2 regions of the Pseudoalteromonas sp. H103 genome follow, and region 1 is predicted to be linked to the other one. Evidence: riboswitches for the same ligand, from Rfam matches in the RefSeq annotation. Region 1 holds a riboswitch; the other holds the start of a gene.
The links. Region 1 has a riboswitch for lysine ahead of dapA (4-hydroxy-tetrahydrodipicolinate synthase). Riboswitches for the same ligand answer to the same signal wherever they lie in the genome.
Positions count from the first base shown of each region.

Region 2: linked by a shared signal. The riboswitch ahead of lysC (lysine-sensitive aspartokinase 3) and the one ahead of dapA (4-hydroxy-tetrahydrodipicolinate synthase) in region 1 are both predicted to bind lysine.

Region 1 is NZ_LOFG01000016.1:66,495-71,546, reverse strand. Features, by position in the region: gene ATS74_RS12565 (OmpA family protein) at 1-73, opposite strand, end outside; gene ATS74_RS12560 (protein adenylyltransferase SelO) at 494-1,903, opposite strand; gene ATS74_RS12555 (DNA-3-methyladenine glycosylase I) at 1,906-2,610, opposite strand; lysine riboswitch at 2,805-3,001, shown strand; gene dapA (4-hydroxy-tetrahydrodipicolinate synthase) at 3,130-4,014, shown strand; gene ATS74_RS12545 (2,3,4,5-tetrahydropyridine-2,6-dicarboxylate N-succinyltransferase) at 4,030-4,770, shown strand; gene ATS74_RS12540 (PLP-dependent decarboxylase) at 4,770-5,052, shown strand, end outside.
Region 2 is NZ_LOFG01000015.1:193,334-198,385, forward strand. Features, by position in the region: gene ATS74_RS10785 (condensin complex protein MksE) at 1-108, opposite strand, end outside; gene ATS74_RS10790 (hypothetical protein) at 112-1,383, opposite strand; gene nhaD (sodium:proton antiporter NhaD) at 1,596-2,843, shown strand; lysine riboswitch at 2,942-3,114, shown strand; gene lysC (lysine-sensitive aspartokinase 3) at 3,190-4,581, shown strand; gene ATS74_RS10805 (4'-phosphopantetheinyl transferase family protein) at 4,570-5,052, opposite strand, start outside.

The DNA of each region.
Region 1 (5,052 bases):
CTTTATCAGCAGCGAAAGTAGATGCGCTAGTTGCAGCCAACGCGATTGCAATTGTAAGTGATTTTAATTTCATTGTTTTCTTCCCATTTTAACAACCAATAAATTGTAGCTAATCAATTCTAGCTCAACCAGTTTTTTACAGACTACCTGAGCTTTTGTTAATCGATACTTAACGAAAAATAAAGTTTATAAATTTTTTCAATGGTCTATGACGACATCCAACCATTTATTGTAGGTGAGATTAAACGCTTTACCTAACCTGCAAACAATAAATATAGTGGTTTTATTATAAATCGCTTACTTGTAAGCTAATACAAGGTAAATTCAACTATATGCACTGTATATACGCAAAAAATTACTTGGCTTTACGGTCGCGGATATTACCACTTGAATATACTTTGCTCAATCAATGAACCCTATTTAAAGCCAAATATAGCCGTATATAAGTAAATATGGCCATTTATAATCATGAACTTATGAGTTAACCCAGCACTTAAGTACCGCAAAATGTGCGGTAACCTTTGTCCTCTTTAGGCACTTCCTGATACTGAGCTATGTTTTTGCAAGTAAAGTATGGATCACTAAGCACTTCCATAAACGGTTTTAGTAATTCACTAGTCCCCATGTTTGTATATTCATCTAAAATTGTTTCAATAATATGATTACGAGGGATCACTCGAGGATTAGCAGCCCGCATAATTTCATAAGAACTGTTATCTGTTCGACTTTTCCAAAGCTGTGCCCATTGCGTTAATGGCTCAGGTATTACAGATTCACCTTTTAATGACTCAGTAAGGGCATCAAAGGTGTTGGTGTAATCAAGCTTATGCTCTTGAAATAAGAGTAATAACTTACTTACTAGTTCAACATCATTTTCACTTTGGCCAGCTAAACCTAGTTTTTGTGCCCACATTTGATTGTATCTATCGTTAAATAGCATTGAGAACTGGCTGATTATGGGCGTCATTAAGTTTACAGCTTGCTCGTCATCGTCATTAATAAGTGGTATTAAGCTCTCGGCTAAACGAGCGCAGTTCCAGCTCGCTATGTTTGGTTGATTACCAAATGCATAACGCCCTTGCTTATCAATAGAGCTAAATACGGTATCAAAATCAAACACATTCATCATCGCGCATGGGCCATAATCTATGGTTTCACCGCTTACTAGCGTGTTGTCGGTATTCATAACACCATGAATAAACCCGATTCTCATCCAGCTAATTATTAAGTCTAATTGGTTTTTTATCACTGCATCTAAAAAGGCTAAGTAACGCTCTGGCCCGGTTATGTTAATTTCAGGGTAATGGCGCTCAATGGCTGTATCGGCAAGCTTTTTAAGACCCTCAGTATCCCCTTGGGTTGCTAAATATTGAAACGAGCCAACCCGAATATGACTACTTGCTAGGCGAGTGACAACTGCGCCAGGTTGCGGCGGATTACGGTAAACGGCTTCGCCTGTCCCAACCACAGCCAAACAACGCGTGGTTTTAATACCTAAGCCATGCATTGCCTCGCTCATAATATATTCGCGAATAGCAGGACCTAGTGCACACCGGCCATCGCCTCCTCTAGAATAAGGCGTAGCGCCTGAGCCTTTTAATTGAATATCCCACAGCTGATTTTTATCGTCGCTTACAGCACCGAGTAAATGTGCTCGCCCATCACCCAAGCGCGGCGAAAAGTGCCCAAACTGGTGCCCAGAATAACCAAGTGCTACCGCCTTTATTTGCAGTGATTCGTTGCCTGCAAACGTACTAGCACGCAGCTGCGGCTCAATATCTATATTAAACTGCTTAGCTAAAGATGCGTTCCACAGCAGTAATTGCGGGGCAGCAACGCTTGAAGGTTGATCCTCTATTGCAAAGTTATCTGCTATGTCTGTATATCTTGGCACTAGTTTCATCATTAATCCTCTGCTTGTTGGCTTACACCTACACGATTGTCGCCCACACCGTAGGCCACAATTAAACTCAGCTCTTGCATGCTTAAACCACTTTGCTTTTGCATTTCGTTAAAAAATGCCTGTGCAGCAGTGAGTGATTTTTTAGTTTGCAGGCCGCCATCGATAATTTTGTGCGCTCTTAGGTAACTTTCTACATCTCGCGAAAGTAAAAAAGTATCTTTACCAAGCGCTCTTAAGGCATACGGGCCAGTATTTCCACCCAAACGGGCGCCGTGTTTTTTTAAATATGCCCATAAACCAATAATGTCATCGCTTGGCCAGTTAGCTACGAACTTGCTAAAACTGCCATGTTGCTGTGCTATTTCGTGGATCATGTAGGCATTTTCAGGAATTGTTTTTACCTTTTTATAATTACGAATAATGCGCTCATCAGTTGCTTTTTGCTCGAGCATATCGGGCGGCATCATAAGTAATTTATCAACACTAAACTGCCAAAAAACCTCTCTAAAACCTGGCCATTTACTGTTTATTACCGACCAGTAAAACCCGCTTTGAAATACTTTACGGGTAAACTCTTCAAGCCAGTCGTCGTCACTTAATGCGCTTAATGCTTTTTTAGATAAGGGTTTTGCGAGTAATAACTTAAGCATTTTTTCAGAGCCTTTTCGCTCTACTGCTCGCTTATAAATATCGCTAAATTTTTCCATACTTATTAAATACCTCATCACTGCTCATAGGGTTAGTTTACGAGAAAAGCAGCCAATACGTAACCACCCTCATTTTCGATGAACTAATCTGTATCCTGCAACTTGACACCTAGATGGCTAAAATGTTTTAATCGCCGCAATTACCCTATTTAAATTGTATTTTGTTAAACCTTTTGCGGTTAAACAAAATACAAAGGGCTAGAAGAGGTGCGTTATTCAGGTAGCGTATGTTAGGAGCGCAAACTCCAGTGAGCATATGTGAGGGGAATACCGCCGAGAGGTAAACGCTTTTGCGAAGCAATTACTTCGGGCGACTAGGTTGAATCCTAGCGACTGTCACCAATAGCTGTTTTAAAACAGCTTATTAGTTTGGTGGAGAGCTTCTGGTCTTAAATAATAAGGCCGTGCGCCCTATTATTTTAAGCCCATTCGCTCTTCGAATACTGTTCGAACGACGTTAATGCGGCTCACATCATACAGCCTCCTTAATATCTCGAACACCTTATAGGTTCGTAAGAGATGATTCACAACTTCAATTTAGACGACTACGCACTGTGGACAGCGCTTGTAACGCCGTTTGATCAACAAGGTAATGTTGACTACGACACACTGACAACACTTGTTAGCGAACAAGAAGCGGCACACAACGGCATTTTACTGCTCGGTAGCACAGGTGAAGGCTTAGCCCTTACGCTTAAAGAGCAGCAAGGCATTGTTGAGCACGTGTGTCAATTAAAACCCAGTGTACCGCTTATGGTTGCTGTTGGTGGTAGTAACTTGGCCCAACAACAAGAATGGGTTAGCTACTGTAACCAATTACCTATTCACAGCTACTTATTAGGCTCGCCTCTTTATGCAAAACCAGGGGCTGTAGGTCAAACACATTGGTACGAAAGCTTATTAAACGTAAGCGCGTACCCGTGTATGTTGTACAACGTACCAGGTAGAAGCGGTGTAAGCATTCCGGTGCAAACCATTGAAAACTTAAAAGCGCACCCTAAACTGTGGGCTTTAAAAGAAGCCAGTGGCAACATCACCCAATTTGAAGCATACCGACAAGCCGCGCCTAATTTAGCGCTATACAGTGGCGACGATGCGCTTATGCCCTACTTTGCCCAAGCAGGTGCAAAAGGCTTAGTATCGGTTGCTGCAAACGCGTGGCCAATACAAACGCACGAGTTTGTAAAGCGCAGCCTAAGTGGCCAACACCCCAATTTATTTGCTCAGTGGACTCGCGCTATTAATAGCCTTTTTGCTGTAGCAAACCCTATTCCCGTTAAAGTGTTAATGCACCAACAAGGCCGCTTAAGTAGCCCGTTGCTGCGCCCACCTTTAACACACCTTGAGTTAACGCAAACCGATTGCATTACCACTGCAAACGACACCATTTTATCTTGGCATTAAATACAGGTTTTTATAATGAGCTGGTTAGAACTACTAAATAATTTAGAATCGGGCGCAGTACGCGCAGCATCACAAAACGAAAGCGGCCAATGGAAAGCTAACGTAGAAGTAAAACAAGGCATTTTAGAAGCCTTTAAAAATGGCACTAACACCGAGTTTGCAGGCGGGTTTGTTGATAAGCACAACCTTGCACCGCAAGAATTTAGCACTGACGATGGCGTGCGTATGGTACCAGGTGGTTCAAGCGTTCGTCGTGGTGCATACGTAGCTAAAGGCACTATTATTATGCCACCAGCATACGTAAACATTGGCGCATACATCGACGAAGGCACGATGGTTGATAGCCACGCATTAGTTGGTTCGTGTGCACAAGTAGGTAAAAACGTACATTTGAGCGCAGCTGTGCAACTTGGCGGTGTACTTGAGCCAATTGGTGCAAACCCTGTAGTAGTTGAAGACGATGCCTTTATTGGCGCAGGTTGTGTCATTGTTGAAGGCGTAGTTATTAAAAAAGGTGCGGTACTGGCACCTGGCGTACGTTTATCTGCAACCATTCCGGTATACGACTGCGTTAACGAGCGTCAGCTTGATAAAGGCGAGCCAATCCCAGAATACGCAATTGTAATACCTGGCTCTCGCCCGGCGTCTAACGAATGGGCACGTGAGCAAGGCTTAAGCATGTCGTGTGCGTTAATTGTTAAATACCGCGACGAACAAAGCGATGCATCATTATTGCTAGAAGAGGTTTTACGATAATGAGCTTTTTGAGCACGCCAATCAAAACCGCTGTTAATACGCTTACACAGCAGCTTGATACTCCTTTTTTTGTTTACGACTTAGATAAACTAAACGCACACCTTACGCGCTTAGTTGCGCAAACCGATGTAAAACTTTGGTATGCAGTAAAAGCGAACCCGCTTTCTAAGATTATTCAAAGCTTAGATAGCGCAGGCTTTAACTTTGACGTAGCAAGTAAAGGTGAACTTGAACAAGTACTTGCACAAGGTATTAGTTCGCAGCGCGTGCTCAACACAGGGC
Region 2 (5,052 bases), on a different contig from region 1:
AAGCTCTTGCCACATTACGTTGTCTTGTTCGCAAATATGATAACCCGCAACTAATTTCTTATTAATGGCTTGCAGGTGTGTTAGCTCGTCTAGGTTTATATGTGTCATGTGTTACTCGTCTGCCTTTGTATCTGGCTGAGGCGCTGAATTAAATGGGTATAATGAAAAGTGTTGGCCGGCTATTTTTACGCGCGCTTTTTCATCGCTTTGGCTAATATGCACGTCGCTGTCGCTGACTAGTTTTTGATACAAAAATAGCATTTCGTCGGCGTCTAGGTCGGGATAGCTTTCATCTAAAAATTGCAGCAGTGGTTGAGGCTTTTTGCGTTTTTTATTAAAGCGTTTTGCAAAGGTTTTTTTAACATCGTGGTAATCAGGAATGTTAGGCGTTACAAAAGCCGGTACGTCTTGTTGCTCTGGAAGCTGGTATTCTTCATGTTCAAATTCCACTAAGCTTGCCATGTAAGCCACTATATGGCGCTGCTGCCCAAGCGAATAGCGCTGCGCATCGCTTACAAAGTTTGGCTGTACCGCACTTAGCATGTTGTCTACGCCATTTTTACGCACCAGGCCGAGCACTTTTGCCGCTTGGCGGGTAATTAAGTTATTACGGCGTAGTTCTTCGCGCAGTGGCATGAGCATATCGGCACTTTTACGTAAGCTTTCTCGGCCAACTAAATGCATTTCGAGTATACGGGTACGTAACTGCTCAAGCATGCGTTTGTCGTTGTAGGCTTTACCCGAGCGCTCAATGTGCTCTATTTGCTTACTTATTTGTTGCTCAATAATTGTAAAGCAGGCATGAAAATCGCCCCTAATATCGACCATTTCAAGCATCGGCTCTATGTATTCGTCAAAGGCTTCTATTACGGCTTTGTAGCGCTTTTGCAAAGATTGCACAGCGTGATCAGACTTAGCTTGCTCAACAATATTTAATATGGCGTTTTCGTTGTGCGCGTAGAGCTTCATTATTTTACGCACCCGATCATCCATGATGCGGCTAAAACGGCGCAAATCGTCATAGTCTTCCATTTCGCCAGCATTATCTAAACGGTTTCCTAGACGGGCTAAGTCATCAACCAAAACGCTAATTTCTTGTGCTAAACCTAGGTGTTCTTCTTGTAATAAAAAGGTCGCAAAATCGGCAATGGCACGGTTAATTTCAAGCTGAGAAGATTTAGCCAATGGAATGAGTATATCTTGATTGAGCAAGCGATTTGTTTCTTTGTATATGCGCTCGTTTGTCCATGTGGGCTGCTTTTGCTTAATGGCGTTTTGTACGTCTTTTAGGCTAAAGTCGGCCATTTTAAAACGTTTAAATAATAGCTCTAAAACACCCCAATGTTCGCTAAGGGTATTTAGCAGCTTTTTAGCTGGGATCATATGAGGTTACAACATCCTAGTATTTTATTATTGAGTTCTTACAAAGGACTCATTATTACGTATTTTGCCTGCATATAGTATTCGTTTTTAAGACCATTTAATAATAGTTTTTGCACATCTGTGGTGCTAAAATCCGCACCAAAATTAGGAACGATCAAATGTGAGTTATTTGAACGTTCTGTTAAAACTATATCAAAGGTTATTTAACTACCATGGTCCCCTCGATAATTTTAACCCTAATAGCGATTGCCTTTTTACTGATCGTTATAGAAGATATAATTCACGTAAATAAAGCTAAAACAACACTCTTTTTTGGAACGCTTTGTTGGATTATACTTTTTGTTAACCCTCTTCATGGGCAAAGCCCAGCAACTATTCAGCATCTTCTTAACGAAAACATATTAGAAATAGCCTCACTGTGGCTGTTTTTAATGGCCGCTATGACCTTTGTTGCGTATTTAAACTCTAAAGGGTTTATAGAAAATATTGTGCACCGGGTTATGCCTAAAAGCATTAGCGAACGGCAGCTTATGTTTTTAGTGGGCGGCTTTGCTTTTTTGTTTTCGTCTATTTCTGACAATGTAACCGCTACGCTTATATCACTTGCTGTGGTTATGTCGTTAAATCTTGAAACTAAAAAGCTCATTAAATACGCCACACTTATTGTGTTTGGGGTTAACTCTGGCGGTGTATCGCTAATAACCGGTGATGTAACCACCTTAATGATATTTTTGGACGGCAAGGTTTCTATTGCAAACTTATTACTGCTTATAGCGCCTGCGTTTATAAGTGTAATGCTATTAGCGCTTTTACTCTCTATTGGTATGAAAGGGCAAATAGAGTTTGTAGGCTCGCAAAAAAAACGTATAGAAAAAACCGACATTACCATCGCCATCATTTTTTTATCAACCGTGGTAAGTACGTTAACACTTAGCGTAATTTATAGCGTACCGCCGCTATTAACGTTTTTATTTGGCTTATCGGTAATGTTTTTAGTGGCGCAATTTTTAATGCGCAAAAAAGATATAAACAAAGACATCATCGATTTTGTACGCGACATAGAATACGACACGCTACTGTTTTTTGTGGGTGTACTTTTACTTGTTGGCGCATTAAAAGAAATTGGTATTTTAAGTAAATTTACCGATTTATATACAGTAATGGCACCTGAATACGCTAACTATTTAATGGGAATACTCTCGGCAGGGGTTGATAACGTACCGCTTACTGCTGCGCTATTAAAAGCAGATATAGTAATGAGTCAGCAACATTGGTTGTCGTTTACCTATGCAACAGGTGTAGGTGGGTCAATGCTTATAATTGGTTCGGCAGCGGGTATTATTGCCATGAGCAAACTTAAAGCACTTACTTTTACTAGCTACTTTAAATTATCGCTGCAATTATTAATTTGTTATACCGTAGGTTATGCAGGCGCTTACTTTATGGGTGGTTTTGTTTAATATTTACTATAAATGCTTGACACCTAGACGTCTAAACGATAACTTTCAAAGCCCCGCTAATTAGCGGGGCTTTGTTTTATTAGCCAATGGTTAATAAAGCATTCAGAAGAGGTGCGATACTTAGGTATTTAATGGTAGGTGACGAACGCCAATAACCATTAAAGAGGGAAGTACTCGCCGAGAAAAACAATGGTACGTCGCTATTGTTTTTCGGTTTATGGGGCTGAATCCTCAAAACTGTCACCAATATAGGTGGAGAGCTTCTGGCAGCGGACTTATCTTCAAGCATTCCTTTGCCAAGTTCTTCTTGTTTTATTGCGGTTTGGATACCGCGAAAGGAGACTAAATGACTACCCAATCAGCGCCACAAACAGTGCCTAAAACAGAGTTAAGCGCAAAATCAGATTACATCGTTGCCAAATTTGGCGGAACCAGTGTTGCAAACTTTGAAGCGATGAGTCGCTGCAGCGAAATTATTGTTGCAGATAAAAGCGTACGTATTGTAGCTGTGAGCGCCAGTGCCGGCGTAACTAACCACTTAGTTGCACTGTGTAAATCAAGTATTACCCCAGAGCATCGCCAAGAACACATAGACGGCGTGCTAGCCATTCAGCACGCTATTTTAGATGAATTATCGCTTGATGCCGATTTAGCCGTAGGCTTTAACGAAACATTAAAAGCATTTCAAACACTAGCGATTGAAACACTAACAACTGATCAGCAGCACGATGAGCTACTTAGCTTTGGTGAGCGTTTATCGTCGTACTTATTTGCGCAAGTGCTACGTTTAAAAGGCTTAAATGCCGACCGTTTTGATGTACGAAAAGTACTTAAAACCGACAGCCAGTTTGGTAAAGCAACACCTAATGTTAAAGCCACAGCGCAAGCGGCTAAAGAAGTATTAATTCCGTTGTTAGATGAGCAGGTAATTGTGACTCAAGGTTTTGTTGGCAGCGACGAATTTGGCCAAACAACCACGCTTGGCCGTGGTGGTTCAGATTACAGCGCTGCATTACTTGCTGAGGCGATTAACGCTAAAAGCGTACATATTTGGACCGACGTAGTGGGTATTTTTAGCACAGACCCTCGTTTGTGTGCAAAAGCAACACCTATAGCCCGTTTAAGCTTTGACGAAGCCGCAGAAATGGCTACCTTTGGCGCAAAAGTATTGCACCCAGCCACTATTTTACCAGCCAGCCGTAGCCACATTAATGTGTTTGTAGGTTCAAGCCGTGAGCCAGAGCGCGGTGGTACGTGGATTGAGCGCGAAAAATCTCAGCATCCAGGTATACGCGCCGTAACGCAACGTAAAAACCAAATTTTGCTCACACTTAAAAGCCCTGAAATGCTATTGGCAAGTGGCTTTTTAGCCCGTGTGTTTACCATTTTAAGTGAGTTTAATATATCGGTAGATTTAGTTACTACCTCTGAAATAAGCGTAGCTATTACGCTCGATAACGCGCCTAATGCCTCGCGCCCAGAGCTTGAGCAAGCGTGTTTAGATAAGCTTGCTGAATTTTGTCATGTATCGGTTGAAAACAACTTAACGCTAGTGGCGCTTATAGGTTCAGAAATACAGCTTCGTCAGCACGAAATGAACCTAATGAATGTACTAAAAGAGTTTAATATTCGTTTAATTTGCCACGGTGCAAGTAAGCACAACCTTTGCTTTTTAGTAGAGCAGGGCGAGTCAGATACCGTGGTACAGGCTATACATAGCCGCCTACTAGAGGCATAAAAAGCTAAAGTCTGTTATTAAAAAGCATCGCCAGTCGATGCTTTTTTTATGCGCTACAGTTACATCAAATTGGGTGTGTTTGCTATTACTTTCAACGGTAACACAGTTACTTGATGCACTCAGTGTTGCCATATTTAACTCATTAAACACGTTCGGGCTAAGCAATTTAGCAATAGGGCGGCTGGTGGCTTTAGCAAGCGATTCTTTTATTGTCCAAATTCTAAAAAAGGTATTAGCTTGGGTTTGCGTATTACTTGGCTTGGTAATTAGTGCTATTTCGTCTGCGTGATAAAAATGCTTAGCGAGCTTTTCAAATGGGCGCTTTAAGCTTATTTTTTCAATATCAAAACCAAACTCAGTTTTAGCTAAGTTAAGGGCTACGCCGACCAAACCGTGGGAGTGTGAAATACAGGTATTAATAACCTCGCCACTAACATGCAGTTGTAGTTTTGCGCTCGCCTCGTCAAATTG